One region of the Anaerosinus massiliensis genome, then DNA from elsewhere that is predicted to be linked to it. Evidence: predicted binding sites of a transcription regulator. Region 1 holds the regulator's gene; the other holds the start of a gene.
The links. The regulator HrcA, encoded in region 1, represses chaperone genes, less so after heat shock. The targets are predictions, from matches to a motif close to TGTTAGCACTCNNNNNNNNNGAGTGCTAACA.
Positions count from the first base shown of each region.

Region 2: groES (co-chaperone GroES) is a predicted target of HrcA. The motif match lies at 4,242-4,272, and genes of this name have one in related genera.

Region 1 covers NZ_LT575483.1:505,656-512,829, forward strand. The annotation lists gene grpE (nucleotide exchange factor GrpE) at 1-472, opposite strand, end outside; gene hrcA (heat-inducible transcriptional repressor HrcA) at 596-1,624, opposite strand; gene hemW (radical SAM family heme chaperone HemW) at 1,723-2,862, opposite strand; gene lepA (translation elongation factor 4) at 2,878-4,674, opposite strand; gene BN6559_RS02760 (hypothetical protein) at 4,748-5,008, opposite strand; gene spoIIP (stage II sporulation protein P) at 5,017-6,048, opposite strand; gene gpr (GPR endopeptidase) at 6,123-7,097, opposite strand.
Region 2 covers NZ_LT575483.1:3,668,722-3,675,895, forward strand. The annotation lists gene tsaB (tRNA (adenosine(37)-N6)-threonylcarbamoyltransferase complex dimerization subunit type 1 TsaB) at 1-161, shown strand, start outside; gene rimI (ribosomal protein S18-alanine N-acetyltransferase) at 154-606, shown strand; gene tsaD (tRNA (adenosine(37)-N6)-threonylcarbamoyltransferase complex transferase subunit TsaD) at 802-1,827, shown strand; gene BN6559_RS17625 (sensor histidine kinase) at 1,993-3,420, shown strand; gene BN6559_RS17630 (ANTAR domain-containing response regulator) at 3,417-3,998, shown strand; gene groES (co-chaperone GroES) at 4,313-4,597, shown strand; gene groL (chaperonin GroEL) at 4,637-6,280, shown strand; gene BN6559_RS17645 (YeiH family protein) at 6,358-7,174, opposite strand, start outside.

The sequences.
Region 1 (7,174 bases):
CCTCGTGAAAGTTCGGATCAAATTTTTCCCCTACGGCTTGAATTGTTTCAAGTCCATTTTTTTCTAAAATGCTGAAAAGTTGCTTATAGATCATGTCAATACCATTTTTAAATGAACTATGATCCACACTTGTATCAGCAGCCAAAGCACGTTCAAAATTATCTAACATCGGCAATAATTCTTTTATTAAATTTTGAATAACAAAGCCGGATAATTCTTCTTTTTCTTGGCGCGTACGTCTTCTAAAATTATCAAAATCCGCTTGCAACCGCTTTACTCGATCTATGTGATCCTGTATAAGCTTATCCTTACTTTCCAATTCAGTTTTTAAACGTATAATTTCTTCATTCTCTATAGTCTGTTCTATTTGCTGCGCATTCTCTGCCTGCGTATGCTCCTGTATTTCGTCATTTTTTAAAGAATCTGCAACTTCCTGCGCGTCTGCAGTTTTTTGCTTTTGCTCATCCGCCATTATGAATTCTTCACCTCTTTATTTTTACTACTTAAGTATTGATTCTTCATGCTTTCACTTTATTTATAGTTATAAAATAAGTAACTGATTTTATTTTAGAGAGACCAACTTTACTTGATCTCTCTAAAATTTATATTTTTTTAATATTTGCCCTAAATTGCTGTTCATAAAATCAAGCAATGCCATAATTTTACCATATTCCATTCGAGTTGGTCCAAGTACTGCAACTGTACCAATGATTTTACCATCCAATTTATACGTAGCACTCACCATACTGCAATCTTGAATGCCACTATATTTATTTTCTTGACCAATCGTAACAACAATTCCATCTCCATCATGCGCGTGAAGCAAATCGCATAAGAGTTGCTCTTCTTCAAGCATCAACAAAATATTTTTTACCTTTTCAACATCACGAAATTCCGGCTGATTTAAAAGCTGTGTTGTGCCACCTAAATATACACGCTCTTTTTTATCCACGGTAAGTGCCTGACTAATGGCCTCAATCGTAGCATCAAATAATTTAGAATCGGCTAAGACGTCTGCTTTAATTTTTCTTAGTACGGAAGGCTTAATAGACTCTAAAGCCTGCCCTGCCAAGTGCTTATTTACAACACTAGCAATACACTGTAAATCCTGCACTGTTGTACCGTTTGGCATAGCAATCACTTTATTTTCAATAAATCCTGCATCCGTCATAACTACAACAATTGCACTATGCTTCCCAAAAGGAAGAAATTGTAGATATCTAAAGGTCGCTTGCGCCAATTGCGGTGCCAAAACTAATGAAATATTTTTCGTCATTCTTGATATAATTCTTGCTGTTTCTTGAAAAACTTCTTCAATTCGCTTTACTTTTACATTATACCAATTACTGATCAAATTAATTTCATTTTCACTCATTGCCTCTGGCGATAGTAAATCATCAACATAAAAGCGATACCCTTTCGCAGAAGGAATACGGCCCGAAGAAGTATGCAGCTGCTCAATATACCCCAGCAATTCTAAATCAGCCATCTCATTGCGTATAGTAGCTGAACTGACACCAAGGTCATATTTACGGGCAATTGTCCTTGAACCAATAGGCTCTGCGGTGGAAATATAGTCATTTATGATAGCCTGGAGAATTTTTTGCTTACGCTCATCAAGCATTTTCCCACCCCCTATTGTTAGCACTCTACATTAGTGAGTGCTAATGTCTAATAAAAACATACCACTACTCAATTAAAATGTCAATAAAACAATAGCTTTTATTTTAATAAAAATTCACAAAAAACTTGATTTCCATATTGCATCCCTAAATCAGTCAGATAAATAAAGTTTCCATCTTGCGCAATTAACTTTTTAAATTTGAGCCTATCTATAATATGACCATAAACAGAAAAAAAGTTACGATTAAATTTTTGTTTAAAAATTTTTAAATCAATTCCATTTTTCATTCGAAGTGCTAAAAAACAAAATTCTTCTATCTGTGTTATACAATCCAGGCTCTCACAAGATTCTATCGTCGATTCTCCCGCAAACCTGCGTCGAATGTATTCTTTTACGTCATCAAGATTAGAAAAACGCTTTTCCTTAAGGTAAGAATGTGCAGCTGTACCAACACCAAGATATGGTTTCACTTGCCAATATTTCAAATTATGTTTGCTTTCAAAATTAGGTTTAGCAAAGTTTGAAATTTCATAACGTTGATATCCATAGCGCGGCAGCAATTGCATAACCAAATGATACATTTCCTCATCTAGGGTGTCACTTGGCAAAATTAGCGTATTTTGTTCTTGCAGTTTTTCAAATACAGTTCCATCCTCTATCTTTAACCCATAAACAGAAACATGTTCGATTCCTAGTGCAGCCGCTTGATCAATGCTCTTTCGCACATCATTTACCGTTTGCTCTGGTAAACCATACATTAAATCTAAGCTAAGATTTCGAAAACCAATTTTTTTTGCTAATAAAACAGCTTCTTCAGCTTCTTTAGCAGTATGAATACGACCGATTTTTTTTAACAGCCTATCTTGAAAACTTTGCACACCAAAGCTCAGTCGATTGATGCCATTTTCAAACAACATACGCAGTTTTTCTTCATTTGCAGTTCCTGGATTCACTTCAATTGTACTTTCCACTTGAGGAGAAACCGCAAAATTTTTTTCAATTGCAACGATAATTTTATTTAATGCTTCCACATTTAATACCGTCGGTGTTCCACCGCCAATATAAATCGTATCAAGTACAGGATGAGATAAAAGAGCGCCTTGTGCAGCAATCTCTAAACACAAGGCGTTTACATAGGATTCGTGTAGACATTCTAGATTTGCATAGGAAGGAAAATCACAATAAAAACATTTTTGCTGACAAAACGGTATATGAACATATAAACCTAAATTCATCATACCACACTCCCAAAATCAATCAATTTTCAAAATTGCCATAAATGCTTCTTGCGGAATTTCAACGTTTCCAACAGATTTCATGCGCTTTTTACCTTCTTTTTGTTTCTCTAATAGTTTACGCTTTCTACTAATATCACCACCGTAACATTTGGCCAATACATCTTTACGCATTGCCCGTACGGTCTCTCTTGCAATGATCTTATTTCCAACAGCAGCCTGTATTGGAATCTCAAACATCTGCTGTGGAATAATGCCTTTTAATTTCTCTGCCAATTGTCTGCCGCGTTGTGCCGCTTTGTCTTTATGTACAATCACCGATAATGCATCAACAGCATCACCATTAAGCAGGATATCTAATTTTACGAGTATAGATGTTTGATAATCAGATAATTCATAATCCAGTGAAGCATATCCACGCGTAGAAGATTTTAAACGATCAAAATAATCATAGATAATTTCACTTAGAGGAATATGATAGGTTACCATAACACGATTCACATCTAAATATTTCATATCTTTAAATTCACCGCGTTTTTCTTGCGACAATTCCATCACTGCGCCAACATAATCATTTGGTACGATAACGGTTGCTTTAACGTAAGGTTCATCAATATGATCTATTTCCGTTGTTGGTGGAAGATGGGATGGATTATCAATCTTTAAAACTTCACCATTTGTTTTATATACATGGTAAATTACGCTTGGTGCCGTTGTAATTAAACTTAAGTTATATTCACGTTCTAAGCGTTCTTGGATTACGTCCATATGCAGCAAACCTAAGAAACCGCAGCGATAGCCAAATCCCAAAGCAATTGAAGTCTCTGGCTCAAATAATAACGAAGCATCATTTAGTTGTAACTTTTCCAAGGCATCCTTTAAATTATCATAATCAGAACTATCTACTGGATATAATCCACAATACACCATTGGATTAATACCTCGGTACCCAGGCAATGCTTTGTCGACTGGATGGTTTACATCTGTGATTGTATCTCCAACGCGAACATCTTTCACATTTTTTATACTGCCGACAACAAAACCAACCTGTCCAGTACCAAGTTCTTTTACATTCGTCAAAGCAGGTCTGAAACAGCCCACTTCCGTAACTTCAAACTCTTTATTGGTCGCTATCATTTTCAACTTCATGCCTGGTTTAATAAAACCATCCATAACACGCACATAAGCGATTACTCCCTTATATGCATCAAAATGAGAATCAAAAATAAGCGCACTGAGCGGCGCATTTACATCTCCCGCTGGAGCTGGTACTTTTTCTACAATCGCATCTAAAATTTCTTCAATGCCAATTCCCACTTTTGCACTTGCAAGAACTGCCTCCGAAGCATCCAGGCCAATTACATCTTCTATTTCCTGTTTCACTTTTTCTGGCTCCGCACTTGGTAAATCAATTTTGTTAATAACTGGAATAATTTCTAAATTATTTTCTAAAGCCAAATATACGTTGGCTAAAGTTTGCGCTTCTATGCCTTGTGCAGCATCAACAACTAGAAGCGCACCTTCACAAGCAGCCAAACTTCTCGATACCTCATACGTAAAATCTACATGTCCAGGCGTGTCAATTAAGTTAATTTGATAGGTTTGTCCGTCCTTACCAACATAATCAAGTCGAACCGCTTGTGCTTTTATTGTGATACCACGTTCACGTTCCAAATCCATTTGGTCAAGCACTTGTGCTTCCATCTCACGCTTAGACAAAGTTCCTGTATATTCAATCAATCGATCTGCAATTGTTGATTTACCATGATCTATATGTGCAATAATAGAAAAGTTACGAATATTCTTTGTTTGCATATTTTCCTCCAGAACCTTAAATCTACAAATACTGCCTTAAATTATAGCACTGTCTGCAGCCCCCCCGCAAGTATTACAATACAGTTTGAATATAACTGGTGACTACTTTTATAAGATATGCATAATATCCCATAAAATTATTTTTTAGATACGCAAATTCAGATAATGTGAATTGATAGAAATCAGTAATATAATTTCGAATGAGCATTTCACGGTTCCACGTTAAATCATCAATCTGCATTTCGGCAATCGCGGTTCCAACAAGAATAAACAAGAAAAGCAAACAGATTCCTTTGAGCATTTTGCCTAACCAAATTCGTTCAACTTTTCGCATAGTTCACCTCAATCACCTTCTTGTAAAATTTCTGCAATCACATCCCCCAGCATTTCCATAGAACGTGTTGCTTCTTGCTTACTTGTTTCGTGCGTTCCCACTTCAAGCAATAAAGCATGTGGATGCAAATGTTGATTATATCGCCATTCTACAAGCTGAATTCCTTTCATTAAGCCTGGATATTTTTCATTACATTTCTCCTTGATCTTTTTTGCTAACGCGTAATTTTCCTTCCAATGAGGTTGCGGTAAATCGGGCTGCCCTTGCGCAACAATAATTGTAATTTGGGCGACTGTTTCACCTTGAACGTTTGCAATATAATTTTCTCTCTTTTCCGCATCTCTATGAATATCGAAAATCATCTTTAAATCCGGTTGTTCTTTTAATATTTTTTTTACGGTATTTTCAGATGCACTATACGCTTTCATAAAACTAGGATAATCATGAATCGTCGTGTCTTGTATTCCTGCAAAGCCTTGTTTTGCTAATGATTGAATTAAAGCATCTCCCACTTCAACAATTTCACCAATTTGTCCACCTGGACTATGTGCTACACCAGAACTCGGAATAAAGGATTCGGCTGTATGGGTATGATACACTGCCACAACGGGTTTACCAGAATTTTTGGTAAGATTAAAGGACGCCTTTTTAGACTGTGTAGATGCTGATACACTTCGTAAAGTATCACTTTTACCTGGCATTCTTGGCAGCTCAGCCCGCAAGATTGAACTTAAATCATTTCCATTAATACTCGTGAAAAAAGTGAACGTGTCATTCAGCCAAATGCGTACTGAGTTCGCATTTGTTATTGTTTGATCACTTTTTATTCTATTAGATTGAGCTAGTCCGGGAATTCCCCAAAATAAAAAATCTCGCCAAGTAGCCAGACCTAAAAATACACTGTTTGGTGAATGCATCGCCGCTACAGGCACAGATACATTCACCAAAGAATTGTAAATACTACTAAATATAATTGTAGCAATCACAACATGAAGCATTAACATTTTCTTACTTGCATTCAACAATCGCTTTTTTTGCATTCTCGTCACTATAGTTCCCCCTATTGCTATAGAGCGAAATTTCACTTACATACGATGTATATGCAAACAAGCTATCATATATACTTAATATATTGATGAATATTTTCGTAATCTATTTTTTCATGCAAAGCACGATTAAGCCCTTCTGCTACAACCATAGAAATATCGGTAATAATTTGGTCGATCTCTTTCGGCGTTACCATTAAATTCCCTAAAGTTTCTGGTAATACTTGCCTGATGATAACTTGGCATTCTCTCTCCGATAATGTTTCCATACTTTTAAAATAACGAGCAAAAGATGCGTGATCTTTCAGTGTATGAATCGTATCCATTGCAATCGTGGAAGCATGTACGACAGTCGGTACACCAATTGCAATCACAGGTACACCTAATGTTTGCTCATTGAGGCCAAATCGTTTGTTATCCACACCGGACCCCGGATGAATCCCTGTATTTGCCAATTGTATAGTTGTGTTTACACGATGGCTTGCAGCAGCAGCAAGTGCATCAATTGCAATGACAAGATCGGGTTTAACTTTTGCTACAAGCCCTTGAATAATTTCTGCCGTTTCAATTCCTGTAATCCCCAGAACACCCGGTTCAATTGCACAAACAAGCCGCATTTCATTTTTTACTTTATCTACTAACATCTCTTTCATATGACGCGTTACAACTAATTTTTCTATTGTTTTGGGACCTAATGCATCCGGTGTAATATTTCGATTTCCCAACCCCACAACCAGAACTGTAGCTGTCGGCTCTATTTTTACCAAATGATGAAGTTCATCAGCCAAAATTCCACTGATTTTTTCATGTAGTTCTCCATCATTATATTGCAACCCTTGTGCTTCTATGGTAATATATTTCCCTTTTGGTTTTCCTAATGCTTCTTCCGCTGATTGATTGCTAATATTAACTCTCGTAATCAATACATCCTCATCTTTACTCGTTACAACATCCACACCGGATACTTCATGCGATACACGTTTTGTTATCATCTCACGTGCTTCAATTGCTAAATCTGTTCTAATCTCAATAAAATTTTCCACAACATCGCCCCTTAATAAAAAATATAATGTATCATTTTGTGATTTTAATAAACCAATTCAACGACACGATTTTAGTT
Region 2 (7,174 bases), 3.2 Mb from region 1:
CACATATGATTATGCCTCGTGCAGCAAGTGTAGCGATGCTGGGTAAACATATGATGGAACAAGGCATCCTACATAATGTTATGGATCTAGAGCCATTTTATATTAGACGATCAGAAGCTGAAGAACTTTGGGAACGAAGAAATGGAATAAAAAATGACTGAGATTGTGTTTCGCAAAATGGTGGAAGCGGATATTGATCATGTTGTTTCTGTAGAAAATGCGTCGTTTAGTTCTCCGTGGGCCAGGCAGTCGTTTTGCGAAGAATTAGAAAATCAGTTGGCTTATTATTTACTTGCAACTTCTGGCGATGCTGTAATCGGCTATGTAGGGATGTGGATTATTATTGATGAAGCACATATTACCAATGTTGCTGTTTTACCAAGTCATCGAAGGCTGGGAATTGGTGAGGCTATGATGCAGGAGGCTTTGGTTGTGGCTAAATCAAAAGGCGCTTGCGCAATGACCTTAGAAGTGAGAGCATCCAATCTTGCTGCAAAGAATTTATATGAGAAATTAGGCTTTGAATCAAGTGGTGTTCGAAAAAATTACTATGAAGATACACAGGAAGATGCAATTATTATGTGGCTTCGTGATATAAATAAATAAAAAAAGGGCGCTTTCGCGCGCCTCGGGTGATTGGTAATATACTATATGTTAAGATCTCCGTTTTGGTTACTCATCTTATGTTTTTTCATTTTAGAAAGATTGAAAATGAGAATGAGGGCTATAGGGATTTTAGGTAGAGAAACGGGATTTAAGTGTCAGTGTAATGATGGGGGTAATAGATTGAATAAGGAAAAAATGAAGGAAAAAACATGTCTAACTTTAGCAATTGAGACGAGTTGTGATGAGACGTCTGCGGCGATTGTTGCCGATGGTCGTACAATTTTGGCAAATATTATTTCGACGCAAATTCCAGTGCATCAAAAGTTTGGCGGCGTTGTGCCTGAAATTGCTTCACGGAAACATATTGAGCATGTAATTCCTGTGGTAGATGAATGTTTAAAACGAGCGAATGTTAAATTAACAGATATTGATCATATTGGTGTAACCTATGGACCTGGTTTAGTAGGCGCGTTGCTGGTAGGTGTTGCAGCAGCAAAAGCATTGTCTTATACATTAGATGTGCCGCTTATTGGGGTAAATCATTTAGAAGGACATATTTTCGCTAACTTTTTAGCCAATCCGGAACTTGAACCTCCGTTTATTGCTTTGGTTGTGTCAGGGGGGCATACTTCACTTGTATATGTAAAAGGATACAATGAATTTGAGCTTCTTGGGCAGACACGAGATGATGCAGCGGGTGAAGCGTTTGATAAAGTTGCACGTGTTATGGGGCTTCCTTATCCGGGTGGACCGCAGATTGATAAATTAGCTGCACAGGGAAATCCAGATGCGATCTTATTTCCGAAAGCGCTAAATGAAAAAGGTAATTTTGAGTTTAGTTTTAGTGGACTTAAATCTGCAGTTCTTAACTATTTGAATAGTGCAAAGCAAAAAGACGAAGAAATTAATTATGCAGATGTCGCGGCAAGTTTTCAAAAAGCTGTTGTTGATGTTTTGACGGAAAAAGCGCTGCGTGCAGTGCAGCAAACAAAAGTAAAAACACTGGTACTTGCAGGTGGGGTTGCCGCAAATCGTTGTTTAAATGCGCAATTTACGATGAACTGTGAGAAAGAAGGTATAAATTTCTATCATCCGAGTATAATTTTATGTACGGACAATGCTGCTATGATTGCTTGTCGTGCATACTATCAAAGTCAGGTTGGACACTATGCAGATTTATATTTAAATGCAGTTCCCAGTTTAAAGTTGACAAACCTTTGAGTTTGAAGGCAAGAGCTGAAAATACCGTTGAATTTTGTTAGCAGGTATGCGTTTGTATTTTGTATTTTTTATATTTTCTTAGATTTATGAATTTTCCAAAGGAATTCATTCACTTAGGTTGAACTGTATAGTCTATGCTAAGTTATTGGGAGGATTTTTTGTAATATGGGATTTCTTTTGGATAAATGTCGACAGTTGACCAATTTATCTGCTTTACAAATTGATTTTTTAAATAAACTGAGTGCAACTTTTCCTTTGGTTTCTGATTTATCGCATGCACATTTAACCGTATACGCGAAGGCTGCGGAAAAAGATGCACTTGTTGTAATCGCACAAATTGATCCACATACTAGTTTTAGTCAATATAGGCCTAATATTCTTGGAAGTACAGTTCGTGCGGCAGAAGAGCCTATGATTTGGAGGACGATGCTTACTGGCCAAGCAATTAAAGGAAAGCGCGAATGGGCCTGGGGTTTTATGTTAGATATGTACACGTTTGCAATTTATGATTATGAAGGAACTGTAATTGCAAGTGTCAGCTTTGAAACGAATTCTGAGGAATTGCGTATCGAGGGTTATAATTATCTACTAGAGACTGCTTATACGATGCTGCTAAATTCTAAACTACCGATTGATAGAGAGCTATATCGTCCCTTATCCGCAAGTGATGGAATTATTATAACAGACAGACGTAGTAAAATTGTTTTTGCGAATACTGCTGCCAGCAGTATTTATAAAGTGCTCGGTGTTGGCAAAATGGTGGGACATCATATTTTTGACCGACAAATTACGATGCATATTACCAAGGAAACTACAGTTAGTCAAAGACCTTATGAAAAAGAAGTAGAAGCTGGAAATTTAGTTTTAGTACAAAGAAATATTCCTTTAATAAAAAACGAACAATTGGTAAGAACTGTGATTGTCGTTTCCGATGTTACAGAATTGAGAAAAAAAGAAAAAGAGTTGTTAATTAAATCGGCGGTTATCCAAGAGATTCACCATCGTGTTAAAAATAATTTGCAAACAATAGCAAGTTTATTGAGGTTACAATCAAGGCGTACGAATTCTGAAGAGGTTAAAGCGGCACTGAAAGAAAGTGTGAATCGAATTCTCAGTATTTCGGTTGTTCATGAATTTTTATCACAACAAGATGCAGAAATTATTGATGTGGTAGAAGTTGCGAAAAATATTTTAGATTTAGTGATACAGAATATGTTAGAGCCGGAGTTTAAGCTCAATACAAAATTTCGAGGAGAAACCATCATTTTACCTTCTGAACATGCGAGCAGCTTAGCTTTAGTTGTAAACGAATTGATTCAAAATTCGATTGAACATGGTTTTATTGGTTTAAAGGAAGGAACAATTGGTTTAGACATTACAACAAATGAGGATAGCTATTTAATCGATCTCTATGATGATGGAACGGGAATTCCCGATGATTTCAATCCGCAGGCTTCAAAAAGTTTAGGCCTTCAAATTGTTAGAACTTTAATTGAGGATGATCTGAGCGGAACTTTTCTATTATACAAGGATCATGGTACGCATGCGAAAATAAAGATTCCTCGTAAATTGGAGGGTGGAAATAACAGATGAGAGCTTTAAGAATTGTAATTGCTGATAACGAGTCAATTATTCGAATGGATTTAAAAGAACTTTTAGAAGAAGCCGGACATGAAGTTGTTGGTGAGGCAACGGATGGTGTCAAGGCGATTGATTTGACTCGAAAGTTTAAACCTGATTTGGTTATTATGGATATTAAGATGCCGGAAATGGATGGAATTGCTGCGGCAAAGGTTATTTCTAACGATAAAATTGCGCCAGTGCTCTTATTAACAGCCTTTAGCCAAAAAGAAATTGTTGACAAAGCTAAAGATTCTGGCGTACTTGCCTATTTAGTAAAACCAGTCAAAGAAAGCAATCTATTCCCGGCAATAGAAATTGCGTTGTCTAGATTCCAAGAAATTATGGAGCTTGAACATGAGCTTGATAACGTAAAGAATTCTTTGGAAATGCGTAAAATTCTTGATCGTGCAAAGGGCATTTTAATGGACGCCTATGGATTAAATGAAAGTGAAGCGTATCGAAGAATTCAGCAGTATAGTATGGCAAAGCGAAAGACGATCAAAGAAGTTGCACAAGCAATCATAGATTCTGTAATAAAAAATAAATAATGCATATAAATTTGCGTTCTAGAAAAAATCTGGGACGCAATTTTTATATGCATAAAATAAAAATTTGAACATATAATTTTAGTATGCAATTTTATCCAGATTTAAATTATTGCGTAATATTGAGCATTTTTGCAATAAAAGTTGATTTTATTAAGATATTTATTAAAAAAATTTCATAAAAAGGCTAAAAATTTGATTATTGGTATTGATTTTTATCCTCGAATTATATATCATGAAATATGTAATTAGCACTCACGTAAACTGAGTGCTAACAAAATTAAAATTTTCTTTATATTATAAAGGAGGCAAATAAAATGATTAAGCCATTAGGCGACAGAGTTGTCATCGAAGTTGTAGCAGGTGATTTAAAAACTGCAAGTGGTATCGTGTTACCGGATACTGCGAAAGAAAAACCTCAAGAGGGTACCGTTATAGCTGTTGGTACAGGTAAAGTTTCAGATAACGGCACTCGTATAGCACTTGATGTGAAAGCTGGCGACAAGATTATTTTCTCCAAATATGCTGGAACTGAAGTAAAAGCTGATGGTAAAGAATATTTAATCGTTAGCGAAAGAGATATTTTAGCGATTATCGCGTAATTACGATGAGAAAAAAATAAACTTAGGAGGCTACATAACATGGCAAAACAAATTTTGTTTAATGAAGAAGCACGTCGTGCTCTAGAAAAAGGCGTCGATGCATTAGCAAACGCTGTGAAAATTACTTTAGGGCCAAAAGGTCGTAATGTTGTACTTGATAAAAAATTTGGTGCACCTACAATTACAAATGATGGTGTAACAATTGCTCGTGATATTGATTTAGAAGATCCATTTGAAAATATGGGTGCGCAGCTTGTAAAAGAAGTAGCGACAAAAACAAATGATGTAGCTGGTGATGGTACAACTACAGCTACTTTACTAGCGCAAGCTATGATTCATGAAGGTATGCGTAATGTTGCTGCTGGAGCAAACCCAATGATCATCAGAAAAGGGATTGAACAAGCAGTCAAAGCACTTGTGGGCGAAATTAAAAATAACGCAAAAAAAGTTGAAGGAAAAGCAGCAATTGCACAAGTTGCTTCTATCTCTGCTGCAGATGAAGAAACTGGTACTTTGATTGCTGAAGCTATGGAAAAAGTCGGAAAAGACGGCGTTATTACTGTAGAAGAATCCAAAGGTATGGAAACAAGCCTTTCCGTAGTAGAAGGTATGCAATTTGATCGTGGATACATTTCTCCTTACATGGTGACGGATACAGATAAAATGGAAGCTGTTTTAAATGATCCATATATCTTAATCACAGACAGAAAGATCTCTGCTGTAGCGGATATGTTACCTGTCCTTGAAAAAGTGGTACAACAAGGAAAAGAGCTTGTAATTATTGCAGAAGATGTTGATGGAGAAGCACTTGCAACTTTAGTTGTAAATAAACTTCGTGGTACATTTAAAGCAGTTGCAATAAAAGCACCTGGCTTTGGCGATCGTCGTAAAGCAATGCTTGAAGATATTGCAATCTTAACTGGTGGTAATGTAATTACAGAAGAACTCGGACGTAAATTAGATAGCGTTGAGCTTGAAGATTTAGGACGTGCTCGTCAAATCCGTGTATCGAAAGAAGAAACTACAGTTGTCGATGGTGCTGGAGATCAAGCACAAATCAGTGCACGTGTAGAACAAATTAAAAGACAAATTCAAGAAACTACTTCTGATTTCGATAAAGAAAAACTTCAAGAACGTCTTGCTAAATTAGCTGGTGGTGTTGCTGTAATTGAGATTGGAGCGGCAACTGAAGTTGAATTGAAAGAAAAGAAACTTCGTATCGAAGATGCGTTGAATGCAACACGTGCTGCTGTTGAAGAAGGTATCGTAGCTGGCGGTGGTACAACATTTATTGATATCCTTCCAGTCCTTGATACGCTTGAAGCAACTGGCGATGTAAAAACTGGTATTTCGATTGTAAAACGTGCGATTGAAGAACCTGTTCGCCAAATTGCAAACAATGCAGGCCTTGAAGGTTCCGTTGTTGTTGAAAATGTTAAGAAGACAGGTAAGGGTATTGGTTTCAATGCTTTAACTGAAGAATATATCGACATGATTGCTGCTGGTATCGTTGATCCAGCAAAAGTAACTCGTTCTGCTCTTCAAAATGCAGCAAGTATTGCTGCTATGGTTCTTACAACTGAAACATTAGTTGCTGATAAACCAGAAAAAGATAATGGTGCAGGCGCTGCAGCCGCTATGGCTGGCATGGGCGGCGGCATGGGTATGCCGGGCATGATGTAATAGTTTCTGCAAAATTGAAATTTGTGGAGTCTAATAAAAACACCGTATTTACAAAATGTAAATACGGTGTTTTTGTGTTAGATGAGCCCAATAGAAAATTGAACGATAAGTGAGACGACTGCAACGGCTATCCAGCAAGCGAGTCCCAACAGAATGGGGCGAATACCATTTTGGATAAGCTGCTTCAAATTTGTATTCAGCCCGATCGCACTCATCGCCAGAATAATGCAAAACTTACCTAGGTTTCCCAATAGTTTCGAAAGCTCGGTTGGAAGAATCCCAATAGAGTTTATAATAGATGCAACAACAAACCAAAGAATAAAATAAGGGAAAATTTTTGCGATATGAAAGCTACCGTTATCAGCTCTTTTTTTGGAGGTTATGATGGCTAGAATAAGGCAAATTGGAACAATCATCAGGGCACGAGTTAACTTTACGATTGTTGCGTAATCGCCAGCAGCTAAACTGTAAGAATAACCAGCAGCTACGACAGAAGAGGTGTCGTTGATGGCGGTTCCGGCCCACATCCCAAAGCCTGTGTCGGAAAAATTGAAAAAGTGTCCAATTGCCGGAAAGATAAATACAGCCAAAACATTAAACAGAAAAATCGTCGAGATGGAGAATGCTACAGTCTTATCCTTAGCACCGATTACAGGTGCGATTGCAGCAATTGCAGAGCCACCGCAAATCGCAGTGCCGCCGCCAATCAATAGTGTGGTTTCAGTATCAAGTTTAAGTAACTTTCCGATAAAAAATGCGGTTAAAAATGCCGTGGTCAAGGTGAAAAACATAACAGATAAGGATTGGGTCCCGACTTGAAGTACAATCAATAAGTTCATTTCAAAACCGAGCAGAATAATGGAGTATTGTAAAATTTTTTTTCCGGTAAATTTG